One region of the Paenibacillus sp. B1-35 genome, then DNA from elsewhere that is predicted to be linked to it. Evidence: riboswitches for the same ligand, from Rfam matches in the RefSeq annotation. Region 1 holds a riboswitch; each other region holds the start of a gene.

Evidence for each region. Region 1 has a riboswitch for cyclic di-GMP ahead of ACQ5BJ_RS23205 (CAP-associated domain-containing protein). Riboswitches for the same ligand answer to the same signal wherever they lie in the genome.
Region 2: it holds a riboswitch for cyclic di-GMP, as region 1 does, so the genes downstream of both, ACQ5BJ_RS12530 (4'-phosphopantetheinyl transferase family protein) here and ACQ5BJ_RS23205 (CAP-associated domain-containing protein) in region 1, are expected to answer to the same signal.
Region 3: it holds a riboswitch for cyclic di-GMP, as region 1 does, so the genes downstream of both, ACQ5BJ_RS16120 (MucBP domain-containing protein) here and ACQ5BJ_RS23205 (CAP-associated domain-containing protein) in region 1, are expected to answer to the same signal.
Region 4: it holds a riboswitch for cyclic di-GMP, as region 1 does, so the genes downstream of both, ACQ5BJ_RS11355 (glycosyl hydrolase family 18 protein) here and ACQ5BJ_RS23205 (CAP-associated domain-containing protein) in region 1, are expected to answer to the same signal.

The regions. Positions count from the first base shown of each region.
Region 1 is NZ_JBCHVJ010000008.1:139,605-142,752, reverse strand. It holds gene ACQ5BJ_RS23205 (CAP-associated domain-containing protein) at 1-1,140, opposite strand, end outside; cyclic di-GMP riboswitch class I at 1,269-1,358, opposite strand; gene ACQ5BJ_RS23200 (hypothetical protein) at 1,685-1,810, shown strand; partial or broken gene ACQ5BJ_RS23195 (endonuclease V) at 1,883-2,143, shown strand; gene ACQ5BJ_RS23190 (serine/threonine protein kinase) at 2,295-3,148, opposite strand, start outside.
Region 2 is NZ_JBCHVJ010000003.1:152,571-155,718, reverse strand. It holds gene ACQ5BJ_RS12535 (amino acid adenylation domain-containing protein) at 1-1,006, opposite strand, end outside; gene ACQ5BJ_RS12530 (4'-phosphopantetheinyl transferase family protein) at 1,034-1,753, opposite strand; cyclic di-GMP riboswitch class I at 1,837-1,923, opposite strand; gene ACQ5BJ_RS12525 (copper amine oxidase N-terminal domain-containing protein) at 2,480-3,148, opposite strand, start outside.
Region 3 is NZ_JBCHVJ010000004.1:417,525-420,672, forward strand. It holds gene ACQ5BJ_RS16115 (ABC transporter ATP-binding protein) at 1-521, opposite strand, end outside; cyclic di-GMP riboswitch class I at 975-1,062, shown strand; gene ACQ5BJ_RS16120 (MucBP domain-containing protein) at 1,214-3,148, shown strand, end outside.
Region 4 is NZ_JBCHVJ010000002.1:808,636-811,783, forward strand. It holds gene ACQ5BJ_RS11355 (glycosyl hydrolase family 18 protein) at 1-1,387, opposite strand, end outside; cyclic di-GMP riboswitch class I at 1,500-1,584, opposite strand; gene ACQ5BJ_RS11360 (TrmB family transcriptional regulator) at 2,173-2,982, shown strand; gene ACQ5BJ_RS11365 (AzlC family ABC transporter permease) at 3,062-3,148, shown strand, end outside.

The DNA.
Region 1 (3,148 bases):
TTCGACCTTTACATCTAATGGATCTCCTGTCAAAACCTTAGGTTTGCTGAGGCTAGGAGATACAACATCGGACTTTTTATCGTCGACGAAGTTCGGCGTGACGAAGTTCTGTGTGTAATATACATTTGATTTCCCCCCGAAGTACACACCAACCCCTAGATGAGAAAAGTCCCCCAAAATATTCGAACGATGTCCTTTCGAGTTCATCCAGTTCTCGTGAACGAAGATGGCACTCGACTGTCCAGCAGCAATGTTTTCCCCTGCCTTTTGGTATACGATTCCGTCCGCCTTCAGTCGATCGAACGGGGATTTGCCGTCCGGATTGTTATGATCGAAGAAGCTTCTCAGCCCCATATCGTCGCTATGCTTGCGAGCAGTTCCCGCAGCCTTTTCATTCCACTTCAATGGCTTCATGCCCTCGCGGACACGCACAGCATTAGCCAAATCGAGGATTTGTTGCTCAAAGCTTGTCTGCAATCGTTTGCTAGGCGTGCCAAAGTACCCCTTGAACGCCAGTTCAACATCCTGGGCAATAAACTGGACAGCCGTCACCGTATTCCGTTGATGGAGATCATAGAACACGGTTGCATACATGTCGCCGACCTTGTACAGGCTATATTGTCCGCTGTTGTCCATATTGTAAATCGTATTGCCTTTCCTAATTTGACTGAGGGAAGATCCGAAGGCTGCCTCTACCTCCTGCTTGGTTGAACCGAATCCAATGCTGCCATAAGAATCCTTCGCATTCGTATAGAGTGCAACGACCTTGTGGTCCTGAACACCAACTTGTAAGTAATGTTTATAATCCTGATTGTAAATATACCACTCGAAGCCATATTCACTTAGATCCTTGCGAACCGGCTGTCCGATTTTTTGGAATAGTTGAGCCTCGCTCATTCCTATGGTGATGCCTTGCAGTTGGTCTGCCCCTGCCTGCGGAGCATTGTTCGTTTTCGTGACAGCAATCTTGCTACCGACCAGCTTGTCCGCTGCATAAAGGGTCGGCTGATGGATAAGCATCCCGGCCAACAGCGCAGCGCTAGCTGTAATCGTCATGCGCCGCATTCTGCCTGCTTTAATGTGTTTATGCTGTTCTTGGTATATTGCGTTGTTGGTTTCTGTACAACGTGTCCGCATCATTACATCTCCTATTCTTTTACATTCTGTGATCAAATTAGATGGACACCAGGGACGCTTTACAATAGCACAAAAAAAGCGCCGCCCTAATGGCAGCGCAGCACTAAAAAAGACACACGTAATGTCGCAATTAGGGCAACCCGGCTGTCATCGCATCGTGAAATGCATTAGACCCGTGGCTTTGCGTCCCCTGCTTTCGCTAGGGTTTGCCATTATCCAAATGTTACACAGGTTATATGTCATCTATAGTAACATGTAAATGAACAGCTTGTATACAATTGTGCCTATAGGTACGTAAAATTCATCGAGTCCCCGTTCTATCAACCCAGTACGATATTTATGTTCGTCATGCACTTCTTCCATGAAGCTGCCCCATTTAAAAAAAAGATCATGAAAGTGATCGATCTACTACTCTCTTATTCAGGCTACCAGCAATATCTATGCACGAAAAGACCTCGCAATGGGATTGATCTGCTTGCTCCGGGAATTCATATGTAATGTACGAGTTATCGACCACAGTACTACTTCCAAATAGAAGGATTGCATCTTGTCACAGATTCAGATCAGTCCGAAGGTAGAAGGGTTCCTGCAGAGCACAAAGAAGCTGTTCATCAATGGCGAATGGGTGGATTCCGTACATAGAAATGTCTTCTCCTGCAGAACAAGTCGCTGAGATTTATAAAAACCGCTGGCAGATCGAGCTTATCTGGTTAATCAACAGGCGTGCAGTAAAATATCTATTACAATAGTCTGTGATGGACAAGGGGTCGCTCATCCGAGACGATTCGGATTAGCAAGTCATTTGGGAGTATTGTTTAACATTCCAGCAATAGGATGCGGTAAAACCAAGTTAATTGGAGATTCCAATGAACCTAGTCAAAAGAGTGGGGAATATGCAACTCTATTTGATCAATCTGACAAAATTGATGTCGTATTAAGAACCCAGGATCATATAAATCCTATTTATGTCTCCGTAGGACACCGAATCTCATTACCTACGGTATGCCAACCAGCTCTTGTAGACCGCCAGAACTTGCTATATGACGCGCACTTGTATACACCTTGCCCAGCAGCCACTTTCTATAAATAGGCATCCTTGGCTTTCTCGTGCTCGTATTGACTGATGAGTCCTTGCATGAACAAACCGGCCAGATATTTTAGCGGATGCAGCCCACCTTTTGCGCCTCCACCTCCAGCATGACTCGTCCCTGTACTGCGACAGCAGCACTTGCCAGTAGACTCGTACTCACAGCCGCTCCGACAAATCCGCCTAATGCTGCTCCCATTGCTACTCCTACTACTGCTCCAGCTACTGCTCCTATCATCGGAATAGCGCCTTGAAACAAGCGCCTCGTCACATCATTTGGCGTGCGTCCGCTCAGGCAAAAATACATCGTAGCTGCAAAGCTGTATATGTCAGACGTGACTCCCTGCCGTGATTTTTCGGAGTAAAATTCAAGCGGCGAATATTCCGTGCTCGTAAAAATTCGATGTCCCGTCTTCTCATAGTATACGGCAGAACCGAAATCGAGCAGCTTCGGCTGGCCATCCTCTCCAATGATAATGTTCGCCGGCTTGATATCACGATGAATGATGCCACGCCCGTGAACATATTCAAGTGCAGATGCGAGCGGCAGTATCGTGTCACGCAGAAAATCGGCCACGGAAACAAGCCTTCCTTCTTCAATGAAGCGTTCAAGCGAAATACCCTTGCAATACTCCATTATCATATAATGCGTTCCGTTTTCCTGGAAATGATCCACAAGGCTAACGATATTCGGATGGCTCAATTTCTGAAGTATCTGTGTTTCCGTCAGGAAAGCTTCCTGCAGCCCATCATATTGCCGTTGAACGGAGGGCCCGCGGCACAGGACGGTTCGCTTGTCGAGGTCGCGAAGAGCTACCTGCCTCGGGTAGAACTCTTTCACGATGACCGCTGTTTCATCTTCTAGTTTCTGTCCCGCATATACAATGTCCAGCTCGCTGCAAGCGATTACTTTCTTTACTTTAT
Region 2 (3,148 bases), on a different contig from region 1:
TATAGATAAGCTCCATGTTAGCAGGCAAATCCGCCTGTGATGAACGGCTTAACAGCACATGCTTCGTGCGGCTGTCTTCCAAAACGTACTGAATGCGATCTTGAGGATGATCCGGATCAATAGGTACATAAGCTCCCCCTGCCTTGAGGATAGCCAATATCCCTATAACCATCTCCGCACTTCGTTCTGCCATAATCCCGACGGAATGCTCACGGCCAATGCCCCGACTCTGCAATCTGCGCGCTAATTGGTTCGCACGCACATTCAGCTCACGATATGTCAGGTCACGGCCATCTTCCTTTACAGCTACCCGGTCAGGATGAAGCTGCGCCTGCTCCTCGAACAGTGCCGGAACTGTAAATGTATGCGGGTAATCTACCCGAGTCTGATTCATTCCTTCGATCAACTGGTGCTTGTCCTGCTCCGTTAACATCTCCAGTTCGCCAATGCGCTTCTGAGGGTGCTTAACCATTTCCTGCAACAGTTGCAGGAAATACTCCGCCAGCTTCTCCACCGTCGATAATTGGAAATGATTTTCCTTATAGTACATGGTAAACAGCAGTGTCGAACCAACTCCATCAACAGATTGGATGCAGCAATGCAAACCGCATTCCTGTGTCCCCTCCGGAAGCATCGGTTGAGCATCTGCTCCGTACCAGCAGTATGTTGCTACATCGCTGTCTATTCCTATTTCAGAGCAAGTCAGGTTACGCCCTTCTGTGCAAGCCAACAAACTGTTATGAATGTTCATAATTCCTTGCATGGTCACGTCATCCTGGCTGACTACGGTATGATTGCCATTGCCATTACTCGATTGAACGGCATGAAGAGTTACTTGCTGTGAGTTGTAGAAACGAGACAACAGCGTTGCCCACGCTCCGCATATGACGGATTCCAACTTGACCGAATGCTCGGTCGAATGATCCTTCAGAAGACGCAACGTCTCCTCAGGCAGCTCAATAGAATGTGCGTCATAGCCTGTCAATCGTTCTACTGTCAATTCCATGAAAGCCAATCTTCGTCCTCTCCTTTATCACGATCCAACCCATTTCATAAACCAATGAGTCAACTGCTCCCATGTGATGTACTCTATTTGCTTGGCAAAATCCATATGCTGTGCGCACACAGTCATACAATAGCCTGTTTCAGGAACGACATATTGCTTTACATAATAATGATTAACTTTCCATAATTGATTACGCTGTACAGGTACGGCTGTCTCCTGCACGATTTCGAAAGTGCTTGGAAGCTGACTGAGACCTACACCAATTGCCTTCAACACACTTTCCTTAGCCGTCCATATGTAAAAAAACAATTCCTGACGCGCACGGCAGTCGTCCGTATTTGCAAGCAATTCCAGCTCACGCGGCGAGCATATCAGCCTAGCCACATCCATGCTCCATTCCCCTGCTTGCTCAATATCAATCCCGATTGGCGCTCTATCCAATGCCACTGCAATGAATGCACCGGCATGAGAGATGTTGAAAAATACCGGGTTGCCCTCTATATACGGCTTGCCGAATGAATGAGTACGAATAACAATCTCGTCGTTCGATCGGTTCAGCGCTCGAGAGAGCAGGATGCGAGCCAATATATCAGCTGCAACCACGCGGTAACGATCTTTACGCTCTCGAAGTCTGTCTAACCGTTTGTATTTTTCAGGCGTAACATACGGGATAAATCGATCCATCAACGAAGCTATGTTTTTATAGGAAGTACATTCGTCCCACTTCAGCAACACAATTTCCATCATTTACCCCAACCTTTGTGCGCAAAAAAAAGGCCATTGGGAATAGCCTTGTCACCAAATAACCGTTGTTTGGTTACCGCAACTCGAATGGCAGCCCGGCTGCCATAATCCAATAGACGTTAGGCCCGAGGCTTTGCGCCCCCAACTTTCGACTGGGTTTGCCTTTTAATCCTGATGTTGTTCTTCTTGATGTCTCCATTGATTGTTGCAAATCGATTACCAGGCAAGAATGTCATAACATTGTTTACGCACTAGTTCTTGTGACATGTATCGCGTGATTAGGTCTAAAGTACATATTACATATCAGCATGCTGGATACCTGTTCATAATTATCCAACTACAGACCCATATTTTATATCGGCTGCTTAAATGAAAAGATTAATACCTTTTCATATCAATTTTCAAATTTTCGACACGGACAATCATTTTTTGTCATTTTTTAGTTGTAATTAAGTGTTTTTTCGACTTTTTTCCGACAAAAACACCCCTAAACTGCGTTTTTTCTAACATTTCCATTCGTTTCCTCTCCTTTTTTCATTCGACAAAATTGTCGATTGAAGACCTAATGTTAAAATTACTCCTTATCATTGAATACCAGCATAAAAATCCCTCTTATCCCTAAAATAATTCCCTTATGAATGCATAAGAGCCTCGAAATGCATTCGAGGCTCTTATAAAATGCTATTATTCTATGCCGTTCAGTCTGTTTGCCATTGGCTTGATTTACTATCAGTTTCCAACAATGATTTCATTAGAGGCATTTGAGAGAGCATTAACCGTTGCATATCGTCCATCCGCTACGGACACCACAAATACTTTATAGGCAACACCAGTGCGAATTGGATTTCCGTATACATCATTATCGGACAACGAGAACATGGTCGATCCATCGCCCGACACGCTTACCAATTTATAATTATTTCCTCCCACACGATTCGCCTGATCCAGGTTGAATGAATCTGCCGATACGGAAGGAACGACCATTACTCCATAATAGGCAATTCCGTTGTCGCTGCTTGGCTTCGAGAAGTAGGCCTTGAATTCATTCGCTCCTTCTCTCGCCACAAACACATTCGTAGGGGCCTGCACGGATTGATCTACCAAGGAAAATTCACCAGAAGGCGAAGACAAAGCATTCGAGGAGCCGCTTCTATTGTCAGCTACCGTAAGCACAAAGACCCGGTAAGCAATACCTTTTTGAATGACATTCCCTTGAACATCACGCAAGCTGCTTGTCAGCGATTGTCTCACATAGCCACTTTGGCTTCCAACCCGAATATAGCTTGATGAACTCACAAGTCCCGCACTATATGTGTCAAAGGCATAAGACTGATCAGCACGAACGACCATAATGCGGTATTCATTAACATAAGAATTGTTGGATGATGCAGCAAAGCC
Region 3 (3,148 bases), on a different contig from region 1:
AAATCCCGGATCTCCTTAATCCCTATCGGATCCAGTCCGTTAATAGGCTCATCAAACATAAGCAATTCCGGCTTCGTCGATATTGCTCTCGCGATACCGAGGCGCTGCTTCATTCCTAATGAAAAGTCCTTGACCGATTTATTTCCAACATGATGAAGCTTCACAAGCTCCAGTGCCTCATCAATGGAATGCATATTGTGATACCCCATATATGCACAATGCAGTTCCAGATTATCTCTCGCCGACAGCTTGTCATAAAATACGGGGTATTCGATAATTGTCCCCATGCGGGATAGCAGATGATAGGAATCAGGAGCTAATGTTTCTCCGAACAATTCGATTTGACCAATCGTAGGCTTAATTAGGTTCGTGATCATCTTCATGATCGTTGTTTTGCCGGCCCCGTTCGGCCCTAGAAATCCATAGATCTCTCCCTGGCGAATATTCATATTTACATTCGAGACGACCTCTTTGTCTTGGAACGTCTTCGACAGATGATGTGTACGTACTAGATACGTCATGGCAGTATCTCCTCTCACTCAGTTGCCAATTTCCCGATGTCTTCATAGTTATTGTATAAGACAGTGTTCTCTTATTCCTTACTCAATCCTTACAAAAATCTTAAGCCCTATGGGGTGATTGTTTTACCGGCTGTATACACCATATGTGAATTTGCAAATCAGTCTTTTAACTTACTACTCTAATTATTATCATATGGACATGGCGGCGATTCAAATGAATATTTATGTTCTATATCTGAATTCACTAGCATATCAATTTCTCGTAATAGAGTAAGATACGACACTCTGTCCGATGTATGATTCAACTCTAGTAGGTTAATACTTGTAGTATGTATACCAACTAGTATTTTCTTATCATTGACAAATTGTTCCTCTTAACCTATATTGAGCATGATAGTTCCCTATGCCTAGGATCTCAGTCATCTACGCTTACATTTACGAAGCACTTAATTAAATCTCATAGGGCACACTAATCGAAAGATTAGGCCGCAAAGCTTCGGAGTCTAACGGTCTTATGACCTATGACAGTCCGGCTGCAACTAACGATCGCGTTATTGCAGCCGGACTTTTTTTATTTATGTGAGGTTCCGACGGAATTAACTTTCCGTTGAGCTATATAAATAAGAATGAGGAGGCATGGACTCACTGTAGTTAAGGGAGGAATAAAATGAAAAAATGAGGTGGCGAATTGAATGAAACGTAGAGTAAAGTTAGCTGTAACATGGCTGTGCGTATTTGCCGTGTTCTTCGGGTTTATTCCTCACACACTGCAAAGTGCAGATGCAGCCGCACAAGATCCAATCTGGCCAGAACCAGGTGCTGTGAAATTAAGCAAGACAGCGAAGCCAACCGGGACGCCGGGAGAATGGCAGATTACTCTAACCGCCGAAGGGAAGAACGTTGAAGCCGGTGACACCGATGTCGTACTTGTCTTAGACAAGTCAGACAGTATGAGATCCTACAAACGGTTAGACAATGCCAAAAAGGCAGCAGAGAAATTTGTAAATACGCTGCTTTTTTCCAACGTCAAAACAAGAATTGCTCTTGTCACGTTTAGCACCAGCTCAGAGGACACATCATCCGGATTCCTTGGCCAGAATGATAAACAGCAGCTCCTGAACAATATTAAGGGTATCTCGGCTTCCGGAGGGACAAACATACAAAGCGCTCTCTACACAGCACATCGTTTATTAGCTACCAAGAGTTCAGCCAAAAATAAATTTATTGTGCTGCTCAGCGACGGTGCGCCAACGTTCAGTTCTCCTGCAAAAAAAGCTGCCTCTTATTCATGGCCCAACAATAAGTACAACTTTGTATTATCAGATTTTGACTACACCAAGACTATCGGTTCAGGCAACAGCTATCAATTATCCTCTGGCTTGTTCGGGGATCGATACACGATAGGCAACTATACGGTTAAGGACAATGGAATTCCTACGATATCTCAAGCCAAGGCATCCAAGGATGCAGGAATCAACATTTATTCGATCGGGCTTGAGGTCGGCAATGATGCTAACGCTGTATATGTATTAAAAAACAGCGCTTCAGCAAACAACTATTACCCATCTGACAGTGCGGAGCTGGAGAAGGTTTTCTCTGAACTGGCAGGGAAAATCTCTTACGCGGCTGAAAATGCTGTAGTCAAGGATCCGATGGGTGAAATGTTTAACCTTATTTTCAAGGGTAATGCGCCTGTTGAAAATCAAGACTATAAAGTATCTCAAGGGACAGTGAAATGGGATGCAGCTTCTGAAACGTTTGTATGGGACGTTGGCAACATCGTAGAAGGAAGTCCGGCAACCTTGACATATACCATCAAAATGGACTCTTCCAAAAATCCAAGCGCCGATGTCAATTACCCGACAAACGGGCGAACTACCATGGAATACACAGATGTGAATCAACAACGTACATCAAAAGAGTTTGAAGTGCCGCAAGTCAGCTTCGGCAAAGGCTCCATACTTGTGAAAGGCTACAAGGTAAATGACCAAGGCGAGCCTATTAACGCAGACGGCAAGGTTGTTGAACGTGTGGATCTTGCAGAGCAGTTGTACAGTGGATCCTTCACCGTCAACGGCAAGGACGCGCTGGACATAGGGCCGAAATACAAGGTGCCTGCTCCGAAGCTTGATAACTATGTATTGAAAAAGGGTACTGATCCTACAGAAGAAACGTTAACGATTCAGGAGCCTAATAAAACCATATGGTTCGGATATGCGCTAGCTCCACATAAGTTAACGATTAAGTACGTAGATAGAGAAACAGGTAAATCCATCGCTAACGACGACTCTTCTCTCTCCGGCACAATCGGACAGACGATTACGTTGAAGGCTCTGGACATTCCAGGTTACACACCTGAGAAGACTGAGGTTCAGTACACGTTCAAGGCCAAGGACAACGAATACACCTTCTTCTACAAGAAGATGGATCTTCCTATCAGTATCAAGTTCGTCGATAAAGATACGAGCAAGTCCATTGCTGACGACGACACTTCTCATTCAGGCAAAGTTGGCGAGGCCGTTACGTTGAAAGCTCTGGATATTCCGGGTTACACGCCTGAAAAGGCGGAAATAACCTATACCGTCAAAGCTACAGACAACGTGGTTACCTTCTTCTACACCGCGAAT
Region 4 (3,148 bases), on a different contig from region 1:
TTGTTAATTTGTCGCGCTTGGCAGGATCCGTAGTAGGGGCATCATTGGAAGCCATCCAAGCAATGACGCCGCCCAGACCATTTTCAAGCACATATTTCGTTTTCTCTTGAATAGATCTTTCATTGTCATACGTGTAGAATACGCCGGTAGTCCCATCATACAGATATGGAGCTTTGGCAGCATCATCCCAATATTCCTTGAGATTCGGGTAAGTGGCCTTCAGCTTGTCGAGGTTGCGATAAGACCAAATCCCTGTTCGGCGGCCGCCGTCCCCAATAGCGAGCGCTGCTTCGCCAACCGCGCCGCGGGATGGAGTCTGATCCGCATCCTTCGCGGATAGTGCCGCATCCCCGAATAAACCCGGATGATTCGGATCGGATCCTTGCGACACTTTATCCCAGCCGCGAGTATAGTAGGCTGCCCCGATCACAATCTTATTCGGCTCAGCACCTTGCTGAATCAAATAATTCACGCTCTCGTCGATGGACAGGTTGTTGCCCGTGAGCGGGTCGTTCGGGTTCGTATACAAGCCGGTATGGTGGCCGCTTACTTCATCCCATGCGCCGCGCATGTCATAAGTCATAATGTTGGCAAAGTCTACAATGTTGAACAGTCTTGGCACATCAATGCCGATATCAATCTTGCTCTTCGGCGCTGGAAGCGCAACAGACAGTTCATATGCTTTACCAAGCTCGGCTCCTTGCTTATTCAATGCGTTTTTGATATCTTGCAGGAGCAAAATATAATTGTTTTTGTCCTCCGGCATGGCGTATTTCGTGCCTTCATCGTTCTTATTATCGACCAAATCGGGCTGTCGAACTTCAGCCGGGAACTCCCAATCGACATCCACGAAGTCCATGTTTGTGTACTTGATGAATTTCATGACATTTTGGATCAGATTCGCCCGTTTTGAAGCATCGGCTGCTACGGCAGCGAAGTCGCCTGATTTCGACCATCCGCCAAGAGAGATGCCGATCTTCAGATTCGGGTTTTCAGCGCGCAATTGCTGCAGGGCGATAAGGATGCCTGCATTGGCCGCTTGCCATTGAACGCCATCCTGGCCGACAGGCGCTTCTACAGCCGCATCCTTGTCCGTAAATACAAGGTTGCCTTGGGCATCAAAATCGAGAAACGCATAGTTCAAATGGGTTAATTGATCGGCCGGAATATCCTTGGGATAAAAGTTTCCTTGTCCTCCCCAAATTGACCAATCGCCATAGTACATGACATTCCGGATTTCCTTTGTTGCATTTTTGACCACAGGTTCCTGTGCTGCGGAAACAGTCGTTCCTGCGTAAGCCGGCGCCAACGAAGATACGAACATCATGATGGTCATTACCGTTATTGCGAACAATCTTCGGGCACTCCGCTTTCTCCCAGTCTTCATCCGTTATTCACTTCCTATCAATAGATTTTATTAATAGGCAGCTAGGGGGGGGCATCTCGCCATGAATCATACAAAAACAACGCATACGACGAATAGAGATGGGGTTCTATTAATCGGCATCTGGCTGGCATAGAATTTCTTCCTTAGCCCCTTTAGTTTTGCGTCACTAGATTTCCCTAGCTTTGCCTAGTCGTGCTTGTGCAAACATGCATACTCTTGCATAACGATACATGTTTACACCGTTAAATATACAGCAGTTTCGCGTTTCGTTAATGGGTCATGCGGCTCAAATGTGAATATATGAACATAGGACGATATTATTATTCAGTTGAAATCTATCATGTTGAAATTCGGATGGAATAAGGAGATGTATGTTAATTCCATATGGTTTGATACTGGACATCAAGCCTGTAACTGCAACGTTCCCTTGTTACTCCTTGTAATGCTTTTTTACAGATTCTTCATGTCCGGAAAGGCTTGGGCAGTAGGTCTTAGGGAGGATGGGAGATGTATTGTAGTGTGGGTGAACGAGCCAGAGTTCGCAAAATAATAACGGAATATAACTTTCCTTATAAGTCAAATTCATGCAACTAAATAGTTCCTTGGATGGATTTAAAAGGATTTATCCTTCGTTTTTGGGTAATTATACCTCGTCCATAAGTTGGAGAATCAGGAATAAAACAGTGGGCTGACGATCATTTTTCAAAAACGGAACCAGGATTGCTTTGACAGGTAATCCATTTTATTTTATAGTAAGTAACATACTAACTACTAAAGGAGTTGCCATGGAAGAACTTTTTAAAGAACTTCAGAAGTGGGGCTTTTCGCAATATGAATGTAAGGCGTATATAGGGCTGTTAAAAAATTTCCCCATAACCGGATATGAAATAAGTAAAAGGTCAGGTGTACCTCGTTCAACGATTTACGAAGTGTTAGCAAAATTAATGGATAAAGGTGCGGTTTATACAGTACCTTCTGACCCTGTAACCTATGCACCCTTACCCGCAAAAGAATTAATCCGTCGCTTGCGTAATGACTTTGATAATTCTATGGATTATCTGGAAAAGAATTTATCTGCGTTAGAAAGTGAACAGGAAGTAGATGTCATTCGACGCATCAGCAGTGATGAACGCGTTGCGGCCGAAATGATTGACATTATCGATAAAGCGGAAGAAGAAATATGGTTGTCGATTTGGGAACCGCAAGTCTCTTCTGTAAAAGGTGCTATAGATAGGCGGATAAAAGAGGATATCCACGTTTTTTCGATTCTTTTTGGAGCACCTGAGATTCGGCTTGGTGTAACGACTCATCACAATTATATGGCTCCAGAAGTAGCTGAGGAACGTATGAATGGTCGCTTAACGATTGTTGCACGGGACAATGAAGAAGTATTAATTGCAAACTTTTCGCCAAACACACCGGCATGGGCGGTAAAAACAGAAGACCCTGCACTTGTGTTAATTGCGATGGAATACATCAGACATGACATTATGTTTTCAGAATTAGTGAAAGAAGTGGGGCCAGAGAAAACAGAAGCACTTTGGAAAAACGACCCTAACCTATTTCATGTTGTTACTGGAAAACGGTTCAAATAAATTGAACCGTATTTTCTTTCTCTTTTTCATAGTAGTTAGTGTGTTAGCTTCTAATGTTTAAAAATAAGGAGGGGATGAAATGAGTCTGTCGAATGTCCAAATGAATTCGACTCAGAAAGATGAAGACAGCTTTATCCAAGGAGTAAAAGATTGTATCCCTACCTTA